2 regions of the Cryptosporangium aurantiacum genome follow, and region 1 is predicted to be linked to the other one. Evidence: riboswitches for the same ligand, from Rfam matches in the RefSeq annotation. Region 1 holds a riboswitch; the other holds the start of a gene.

Region 1 (5,239 bases):
GCGCCCGACGTCGTGGAACTTTCCCGGCGAGAGTTCGACGATCTCCCGGAAGCCCTTGCGGTAGAGCAACTCACCGGCGCCCTCGGGCACGACCAGGAGCGTGTCGGTGCCGAGGCGGCGCAGCGAGGCCAGGTCGAGATGGTCGGCGTGCAGGTGCGAGATGCAGACCGCGTCGACGTCCGCGTGCAGGGCCGGGTCGAGCGGGGCCGCAACCCGCCGCAGGACGCTCGCCACCCGCGGCAGCAGCACCGGGTCGGTGAGCACACGGACGCCCTCGGTCTCGACCAACACCGTCGAATGGCCGAGAAAGTGCATCGTGGGAAGAGGGGCGTCGCTGTTCACTGCCCCTCCTCCCCGCGGTCGGCGCACCTGCCACCACGGTACTCCGCGCGGCACGCGGAGCCGTGGTGGCCGACCGTCAGGAGCTCAGGTCGTACGCGGTTTCCGGGATGAACGAACCGGCCGAGCCACTGCACCCATCCGACTCGCCGGGGCGCTTGACCCAGAGGTACGCCGCCACCTTGGGGTCGCCGGTCGCGGTGGTGGGGTACTTCCCGAGCTTGCGGCCTGCCGGGTCGCACCATTCGCCACCCGCCGGTCCGGCGCCGTTCCGAGACGTGTCGACGACCATCTGGCCGCTGCCGAGCGAGGCGAGCACCCGCTTGCCGTAGGAGACCTCGCTCGAACTGGTGTTGTAGTTCGACGTGTTCAGCGCGATGCCGTCGCCGTACTGCCCGGCGCCGGCCTGCTTGGCGCGGCTCGCTGCCTCACCGGCGTCGATCCAGGCCGAGTGGCCGACGTCGTAGAAAACGCGGGCCTTCGGGCTGGCCTGCTTGATCGTCTTGCCCGCGTACTCCAGCAGGTCCAGCCGCTCCTGCTGCTGGTCGGCGGAGAGACACGTGGTCAGGTGCCCGAGCGCGTCCGGCTCGAGGATGACGATCGACGTGCCGGAACCCAGCCCGTCGGCGAAGTTGTTGATCCAGGTGCGGTAACCGTCGGCGCTGTCGGCGCCACCCGCGCTCGCACCACCGCAGTCGCGGTTGGTCATGTTGTAGGCCACCAGCACCGGCACCTTGCCGCGGGAGTGCGCCCGGGAGGTGTAGCCCCGCACGTCGCTCTCGACCTCACCGGGGTTGTTCGCGGCGAGCCAGTGCGCCTGCGGCTGTTCGGCGATCCGCTCGCGGATCACGGCCGCCCTGGGGTCGCCCGAGTTCGCTTCCACCCACTCGACGGCCTGACCCGAGGGGTCGACGAACAGCGAACCGAGCGGGCCCGCGGCCGGCTTGGTCGGCTTACCGGTCGGCGCGGGAGACGCGGGTAAGCCCGGCGGCAGCGCGATCGAGGACGGCGTCGGCGAGGCGCTCTCCGGCGTCTCCTCCTTGTCGCCGCCCACCTGGCAACTTACTCCATTCAGAGCGAACTGGGCGGCGTCAGGTGCCTTCCCCTGCGGGTGCCAGCCGGTGAACCGCAGCGTGAGGGTCTTGCCGGGCTCCAGCCGGACGCTGTCCTCGCCCGCACGGACGGTCACCAGACCGTCGTCCTGCTGCCACTCGCCCTCCCAGCCCTTCACGACGGCCTTACCGCCGTCGAAGGACCAGTTGACGTTCCAGTTCTTCACCGGGTCTTCGCCGGTGTTCGTGACGGCGACCTCGGCGGAGAAGCCGGTCGACCAGGTATGGCGCACGGTGTAGGCCGCCGCACAAGAATGGTCGGGTTCGCTAGTGGCGTTTGCGGCAACCAGGCTGGTACCACCGATCACCACCACGGAGCAGAGCGCGGCTACGCCTACTCCTGCGGTGAGGGCTCGGCCGTTCGCACTGCCGCGGCGGTGCCGAGCGAGGTACGGGCCGGCGCGAAGACCGGCCCGAGAAAGCAGGCCGGCACGTGGAGCGTCGGTCATGGACCTCATTTTCACGGTCACGACCACGAACGCCCACTGTCACAGGCGGTACTTAGTGAGGTGTTAAGGGACCACTACGCCACGGAGTGAACCGACCCCCTAGGGTTACACGGCCGATTCGGACTGAAACCTATAGACCACTCCAATTCGCTGTGTCGCACGTTGACAGCGGTGGCTGTGCAACCGGGACAGCGGTATGGGCCTTAATGGTCACCGCGACACCTTTCGCATATCACGGTGCGGTAACTTGGCATTCACCCGATTTTGTGGTTCTGTCTTTTTCGTCCGTTCACCGCGGACCTCGCGCCCGGCTACGCCGAATCCTGCCCCGGGCGACGAGGACTTCGAACCTCGGGCAGGAGCGGGGGACCCAACTTCCGGTGTCGCAAGTTGACGCCTTGGGGTGAAGCCACGCACCGCGTGGCCGGGCCGACTCAGCCCGAACCCGACAGCTCACCTCGTAGGCGTGGAGAGGGTCGGATATGTCTAAGGAGTCTTCCCATCCCACCCAGCTCAGCGCCGAAGGCTCGCCACGTGCGGGCGGACGGCATCGGGCGCCAGGGCGCCTGAGCCCGCTCGGTCGAAGCCTGGCACTCGCCGTGGCTGCCGGCCTAGCGGGAATCACCCCGCTCGTGGCCGGTGCATCACCGGCCCACGCGGACGTGAACTGGGATGCGATCGCGCAGTGCGAATCCGGCGGGCGTTGGAACATCAACACCGGCAACGGCTACCAAGGCGGACTGCAGTTCAGCCCGTCGACGTGGCGCTCACACGGGGGCGGTAAGTACGCGGCAGGGGCACACAACGCCAGCCGGTCCGAACAGATCACCGTCGCCAGGCGCGTACTGCGCAGCCAGGGCATCGGCGCCTGGCCTACCTGCGGCCGCAAGGGATACACCAAGAAGCGGTACCGCAGCAGCTGGTCCGACCAGGCCAGTCGGAGTTACAAGCGACAGGGTTACACCAAGAAGTACTCGAAGCGGAGCTGGGAGAAGAGCACCAACGAGTACACCGGGTACCGGTCGCACCGGTCCACCAAGTCCTGGCGCGGCGGATCGACCGAGAACCGGTCGTACCGCGGACAGGACGTACGGAAGCGCACCACGAACGCGGCACCGCGGAGAAGCGTCACCGCGCTCTCCCGCCCGACAGAGCTGCGCGACTTCGTCCCGAAGCGTCCGTTCGACGTGACCGCGCGTCAGACGACTGCTACACCGCGTTTCCCGAGCTACCTGGTCCGCCCCGGTGACAGCCTGGTGCTGATCGCCGTCGGCCACCGGGTGAGCTGGCAGTCGCTCTACGCGAAGAACCGCCGTGTGATCGGGGCGAATCCGAACGTCATCCACCCGGGGCAGAGAATCCTGATCGGATAGTGCTCGGAACGATTCGCTGATGACAGATCACCCGTGACGCCTGAGCCCCGGTCCGCCAGGACCGGGGCTCACCGGCGCCGGGCCGGGTCTACCCGGCTGACTCACTCGGGCTGAACGGGGGACTGCGGGCTACCGGACGCTCCAGCCATCATGGCTCTTCGCGCAGGTCGGCGGGTGGTAACTCGGCGGCGCTGCCGCCGGATGACCACAAAGGAGCGCCATGTCGGCCACCCCCGGCACGGTCGCCGACGAGCTGAGCACCTTGCTCGGTCGGCTCCATCGGACCCTGCGCCGCGCCGCCCGGAGCGACCTGCCGGACGAGCCGCTGCCCGCTGCGCAGATGGAGGTGCTGCGGGTGGTGCGGAGCAAACCGGGTATCGGGGTGAAAGCCGTGGCCACGGCGTTGGGCACTGCTCCCAACACGGTGAGCACGCTGGTCGGCGACCTGACCGCGGGCGGTTACCTGGACCGGTCCCCCGATCCGGAGAACCGCCGTGCCGTGCGGCTCACGCTGACCCCGGCCGCGACCGGCCTGATCGACGGCTACACCGACCACCGACGGCGCATCGCGCTCGCGGCGGCCGACCAGCTCGACCAGTCCGACCTCGACGCGCTGGCCGCGGCACTGCCCGCCCTCAACCGCCTTCTGATCCTGCTGGGTGGTTAGCGGGCTGCTCGCAGGAGGCGGGTGGGGTTTTCGGGGTCTTCGGGGACGTAGCGGGCAACGCCGACCTCGCCGATGGCCGGGTCGACGACCGGCACGTCCCGACGCTGCTCGGCGGCGGCCACCACCGCGGCGGCCTCCCGGGCGGTGAGCCAGCCCGCGGTCTCGGTGCTGGCCTCCTCCTGCCGCATCACCTCGACGTTCGCCCGGTTGCGCAGCGCCTCGATCGAGTCGTCCGGATAGAAGCACGCCCAGCCGACGATCTTGCCGCCGGCCTGGACCGGCGTGTCGACGCGGGAGCGATACGCGACCAGCGCCGCGCGTGCTTCCTCCGGGCGGATCGCGCCGACCTCCTGGTACCCGGCAGACGCTGTCTCCGCCGGCTCGGGGACGACCGGCAGCTGACGGGTCAGGTCGGTCGCCTGGGAGGCGCGCACCGGCTGGACCGGCTCGACGCTCTCCTTGTCCCACCAGCTCACCGGCGGCGTCGGTGCGACCGGGGGTGCCTGGGGCGCCTGGGGCGCCTGGGGTGCCGCTTGGGGCAGCTCGTCCGGCGGCGGTACCGCAATCGGCTGCCGGGTCGGGAGCGCGGGTACTACCGATGCGGGCACGGGCTGCCCCGCGGGCGCGGACGGGGCGGGCGCCGGCGGCGGCGCGGGCATCGGCGGCACGGGCACGGGCTGCGCGGGCGGCCCTGCGGGCACCGGCGCAGCGGGAGACCTCGGCGCCAGGCCGGGCAGCAGCGTCGCCGGGTGCCCGTTCGGGAGCGCGTCCGCGGTCGGGATCGTCGGCGCGTCCCCGACCCACGGCATCACCGCGTCGACGGCGCCCGGCAGGTCCTCCAGCCTGGCCACGGTCGGTGCGTCCCCGGCCCACTCCGGAACCGGCTCCTCCTCGGTCGCGACCGGCGACGCCACGGGCTCCGGTGCCTGCTCCTCGGCCGGCTCGGCGTCCGCGTCGTCGGCGGGCAACCGCACCACCGGCAGCACGACCGTGAGGTCGGTCAGCCCCGCCGCGGCGGCCTCCTCGTCCGAGGTCCAGGCGGCGCCCTCGTTCCACTCGGCGCCCCAGTCCTCGCCCTCGGCCTCGCTCTCGACCCAGCCCTGGCCCTCGATCCACTCGCCGGCGGGGGACTCCTCCTCCGGTTCGACCTCCGGCTCCGTCGGCGCGAGCAGCCCGCGCGCTTCCTCCGGGAGCAACCCGAGGTCGTCCATCAGCGGCCACAAGCCCGCCAGCGCCGCGTCCGGGTCACGCGCGAACAGCGTCCCGCGCACCCGCCAGAACACGCAGCCGCCGACCCGC
Region 2 (5,239 bases), on a different contig from region 1:
GACGGCGGCCGTGCTGGCCGGCACTACCACCATCCCGCGCACCGGGTAGGACCCGCTGCTCGGTCCCGCGGCGAGATCGCCTGCCGACCAGTAGCGGACGCCCGACACGTCACGCCCGAGCCAGGCCGCGACGTCCTCTTCCCAGTGCGCGTCCCGGATCGTCCGGCCGACCTCGTCGAGCAGCGTCAGCCGAGCGGCTCGCGACACCACCAGATCGACCGGCTCCCCGGCGTCGAGCAGCCCAGCGAGCACCGCCCGCGCGTACGGCGTCCCACTCGCACCAGAGACGCCGACCACCCAGGGAAGTCTCACCACCGAAGGCCCTGCAGGAACACCAGGTCGGCCAGTGCGAACAGGAACAGCACGATCCCGATGACGCCGTTGGCGGTGAAGAACGCCCGGTTGACCCGGGACAGGTCGTTGGGCCGGACGATCGTGTGCTCGTACGCCAGCACGAGCGCGGTGATCACCAGCCCCGCCCACCAGAGCCACCCGTAGCCGGTCAGCGCGCCGAACCAAGCGTAGAGCGCCACCGTGACCACGTGCACGACCGTGGACGCGTGCAGCGACGCGGCGATGCCGAACCGCACCGGCACGCTCCGGACGCCGATCCGACGGTCCACCTCGACGTCCTGGCATGCGTAGATCAGGTCGAAACCGCCGATCCAGGTGCCGACCGCCAGCCCGAGGACGAACGCCTCCCACGACCACGAACCCGTGACGCCGATCCAGGCACCCAGCGGCGCGATCGCCTGCGCGAGGCCGAGGAACGCCTGCGGGAAGTCGGTGAACCGCTTGGCGTACGAGTAGATCGTCAGGAAGAACAGCGCGATCGGCGAGAGCAGCAAGCAGAGCCACCCGAGCCAGGCAGCGGAAGCCAGGAACACCACGAGCGCGGCGATCAAGCCCACCCAGGCCGACCGCACCGACAACGCGCCGGTCACCAGCTCGCGCTGGGCGGTGCGCGGGTTCTGGGCGTCGATGCGACGGTCGATGATCCGGTTGGCGGCCATCGCGACCGTCCGGGCCGCGACCATCGCCACGGTGATCACGACGAGCGTGATCCACTGAACGGAAGGACCCTCGGTCCGCATCGCGGTCAACGCCGCCACGTAGGCGAACGGCAACGCGAACACCGAGTGTTCGATCATGACCAGCCGGAGGAACGCCTTCACCTTGTTCGGCGCCTCGACGGTGCTGGTCACAGGCCGTACTCCCGCCAACGCGCATCGACGGTCGCGATTACCTCGGGGCTCATCCGCATCTCCTCCGGCCACCCACGGTGGTAGCCCTCGGTGGGGAGCTTGCGGGTGGCGTCCACACCCAGCTTGCCACCCCAGAACTGCTGGTAGGACGCGTGATCCAAGTGATCGACCGGTCCGGTGGTGAGCAACACGTCGTGGGCGTAGTCGACGTTGCCGAACGCCCGGAACGCGACCTCCCGGTAGTCGTGGACGTCACAGTCGGCGTCGACGACGACCACGAGCTTGCACAGCGAGAGCAGCCCGGCGCCCCAGACCGCGTTCATCACCTTCATCGCGTGCTTCGGAAAGCGCTTGTCGATCGAGACGATGCAGCAGTTGTGGAAGACGCCGGCTTCCGGCAGGTCGTAGTCGACGATGTCCGGGATCAGCAGCTTGATCAGTGGCAGGAAGATCCGCTCGGTAGCCTTGCCGATCGGCCCGTCCTCCTGGGGCGGCTGGCTCGTGACGATCGACTGGTAGATCGGCTTGCGCTGCATCGTCATGCACTCGACGTGCAGTACCGGGAAGTCCTCGACCGGGGTGTAGAACCCGGTGTGGTCGCCGAACGGTCCCTCCGGGGCACGCTCGCCGGGCTCGAGGTAACCCTCGAGGACGACCATCGCGTGCGCGGGTACCTGCAGCGGCACCGTCAGGCAGTCGACCATCTCGACCCGTTCGCCGCGCAGGAAGCCGGCGAACAGGTACTCGTCGATGTCACCGGGCAGCGGGGCGGTCGCGGCGTAGGAGACCGCGGGATCGCAGCCGAACGCGATCGCGACCGGCAGCCGCTGACCCAGCCGCTCGGCGACCGCGTGGTGCGCGGTGGAGTCCTTGTGGATCTGCCAGTGCATGCCCAGCGTGTTGTGGCTGTGCTGCTGCAGGCGGTAGAGACCGAGGTTGCGGACGCCGGTCTGCGGGTGCTTCGTGTGGGTCAGGCCCAGGTTGTGGTAGATCCCGCCGTCGCCGGGCCAGATCTGCAGGCCCGGGAGCCGGTTCAGGTCGACTGCGTCGTCCTTGTAGACGACCTCCTGACACGGCGCGGTCTTCACCTTCTTCGGGGGGACGTTCTTCAGCTGGGTGACCTTGCCCAGCGCCTCGCGGAGGCCGCTGAACCCCTGCGGCAGCTCGGGCTTCAGCATGCCGCCGATGCGCTGCCCGATCTCGTCCAGTGCGTCGACGCCCAGGGCCATCGCCATCCGGCGCTCGGTGCCGAACACGTTCATGACGACCGGCATGTCGCCGCGCGTCGGGTTCTCGAACAGCAGGGCGGGCCCCCCGGTCCGCAGCACCCGCTGGGTGATCTCGCTGATCTCGAGCGTCGGGTCGACCGGTGCGGTGATCCGCTTGAGCTCACCGGCCTTCTCCAGCCGCTTCAGAAACTCACGAAGATCGGTGTGGGCCATGAGAGCCAGTATCCCTGGCCCGGGAAACACGTCCGGCGCCGACCCGAGGGTGGGTCGGCGCCGGCATGCGTAGTGCTACGGGCGGCCCGCGCCCGCGTACGGCATGTTGTTGATGCTCTCGACCTGCACCGTCTGACCCTCGGTGGGCGCGTGCACCACCTGGTTGTTACCGATGTAGATCGCGGAGTGGTGCAGGTCGCTGTAGAAGAACACGATGTCGCCCGGCTGCAGGTTTCCGCGCGAGACGTGTGGGATCGAGTTGTACTGCTGACGCGACGAGTGCGGCAGCGACACGCCGACCTGCTTCCACGCCATCATCGTGAGGCCCGAGCAGTCCCAGGAGCCGGGGCCGGAGCCGCCGAATACGTAGGGCTCGCCCTGCTGCGCCATCGCGAACTGGACGACCGTCGCGGCGTTACCGCTGGCCTGCCCGTTGTACGTGACGGTCGCGGGAGCGGAGCCGTACTTCTTGGCGTACGCGGTCCGCCGGATCTGCTCCCACTTGTCCTGGTCCTTCTTGATCAGCTTCTGCTGATCGTCGAGCTGCTTCTTCAGCCGCTCGGCGGTCTTGACCTGGAGGTCGACCCGCTGCTTGGTGTCGTCGTACTTCGCCTGGTACGCCTTCGCCTGGTTGATCGTGTCGCGCTGCTGAGACGACAGCCACTCGACGGCGGCCAGCTGGTCGAGGTAATTCGCCGGCGAACCGTTGGTGAGGAGCGACGACGAGAGCCGCATGCCGCCGTCGCGGTAGGCCGCGGCTGCGATCTTCCCGACCTCGGCCTGGGAGGCGTCGAGCTTGGCCTGCGACGCGGCGAGCTGACGGTTCAGCCCGGCCTGCTGCGTCTGGACGCGCTTCAGCTGGACCTTGGCACTGTTCATCTGCTCGTTGACGCGGTCCATCTTCACGCCGAGAGCATCGAGTTGCTTCTCGGCTTCGGAGAGCGACGGAGCCGCACTGGCGCCGCTTCCGGGTAACAGAGCCACGCTGAGAATCGCAGCGATGACGCTGACCAGGACGATGGGACGACGAGCGTGAGTCCGGACGGATCTCACCTGTGCGGCACTCCTCACTCCCCTCGGAACCGCCTACCGGGTTAGCTGACGGGTTCGGGCGGGAGCTGCCCTACCGCGCTACGGCGGATTCACCCCGAGATCTCGGATCCCCGGCTCGATCTTCGTGACGCTGCGATTCGGCGGCGAATTTCCGACGCCATCCTTGGTGAACGGCGGACGCTCGGAAACTCGTGGGTCACGGTAAGGCATCTGTGACTGGCTGGTCCAGCCTCGCCTCCGAATCCTAATGAAGGCCTAATCGGCGGCGACAACCCGTAGCTAGTCCACTCCGGAACGTCTGCTTAAGCGATTCTTAATGCGCTTTCGCCGACCCCTCGGCCGAACGGCGGAACAGTTCGACCACAAAGGACAGACGAACGGTGGACCCGCCGCCGGTAACTCCTGAGGCGGCCGATTCGCCCGATGCCTACCGCCCCAAAGCGTCCATTTGTAGTAATTTGTCGGAAACAGGAAGTGGACTGAGGGGGACAAAACGATGGCGCAGCAGACCGAGCACGAAGACGTGGTCGTCGTCGGCTGGCTCCGGGGGGACGACTACGAGGCCGCACTGGCGTACCGGCGACGGGACGAGCCCGTCCGAACGGACGATCAGCCGCCCGCCCCGGCGCCGACACCACCCGAGCGCTGAATCCCGTATTCCAAAATTAAGGTGCCGCTCTACAGACCCGAGTACGAGTGGAGCCCCGACACCGCGAAGTTGATCACGTAAAGGTTGATCATCATCGTCACGAACCCGAGCACCGCGATCGCGGCCGCTCGCGGTCCGCGCCAACCCGTCGTCGCCCGCGCGTGCAGGTAGGCCGCGTAGACCACCCAGGAGATGAATGCCCAGGTCTCCTTCGGGTCCCAGCCCCAGTACCGGCTCCAGGCGGCCTCGGCCCAGATCGCACCGCAGATGATCGCGAACGTCCAGATCGGGAACGCGAACGCGTGCAGGCGGAACGTCATCCGCTCCAGCCCGGCCGCGGCGGGCAGGTGCCGGCCGACCCCGAACGGGAAGCCGGGCGCCTTCGCCGGACGCCCGGCCGCGATCCGCCGGTCGTACCCCTCCCGCAGCAGGTAGAGCACCGAGAGCACGCCGCCGATCAGGAAGATCCCGACCGAGATCGACGCGGTCGAGACGTGGATCCAGAGCCAGTACGAGTCCAGCGCGGGCATCAGCGGCCCGGCGTCGACGTACAGCACGGTCCCGGCCAGACCCAGCAGCAGGACGACCGGCAGCATCACGAACATGCCGAGGTAGCGCACCGGACGCCGGGCCGAGACCACGAGCCACGTCACGGTGCCGACCACGCAGGCCACCGACACGAACTCGTACATGTTGCCCCACGGCACGCGGTCGGCCGCGAACCCACGCGCGGCCAGACAGCCGATCTGGGCCAGCGCGCCGATCACCGCCGCTGCCACCCCGAACCGGCCGAACCAGGCCGCCCGGCCGGCGGTGCGCGGCGGCTCAGCCGGCGGGGTCACCGGACCGGCCGGGGACACCGGAGCGTCCTCCGACGGGCCGCCGGCGCC

The links. A riboswitch is a leader RNA that binds a small molecule or an ion and turns the genes downstream of it on or off. The one in region 1 is predicted to bind cyclic di-AMP.
Region 2: another riboswitch for cyclic di-AMP. It lies ahead of BUB75_RS32165 (C40 family peptidase); the one in region 1 lies ahead of BUB75_RS48075 (transglycosylase family protein).

The regions. Positions count from the first base shown of each region.
Region 1 is NZ_FRCS01000002.1:265,973-271,211, forward strand. Features, by position in the region: gene BUB75_RS08080 (MBL fold metallo-hydrolase) at 1-342, opposite strand, end outside; gene BUB75_RS08085 (glycoside hydrolase family 6 protein) at 419-1,900, opposite strand; cyclic di-AMP (ydaO/yuaA leader) riboswitch at 2,206-2,381, shown strand; gene BUB75_RS48075 (transglycosylase family protein) at 2,533-3,273, shown strand; gene BUB75_RS08095 (MarR family winged helix-turn-helix transcriptional regulator) at 3,494-3,940, shown strand; gene BUB75_RS08100 (AAA domain-containing protein) at 3,937-5,239, opposite strand, start outside.
Region 2 is NZ_FRCS01000012.1:157,737-162,975, forward strand. Features, by position in the region: gene BUB75_RS32150 (UbiX family flavin prenyltransferase) at 1-312, opposite strand, end outside; gene mqnP (menaquinone biosynthesis prenyltransferase MqnP) at 309-1,205, opposite strand; gene BUB75_RS32160 (menaquinone biosynthesis decarboxylase) at 1,202-2,647, opposite strand; gene BUB75_RS32165 (C40 family peptidase) at 2,723-3,631, opposite strand; cyclic di-AMP (ydaO/yuaA leader) riboswitch at 3,716-3,853, opposite strand; gene BUB75_RS46610 (hypothetical protein) at 4,197-4,349, shown strand; gene ccsB (c-type cytochrome biogenesis protein CcsB) at 4,379-5,239, opposite strand, start outside.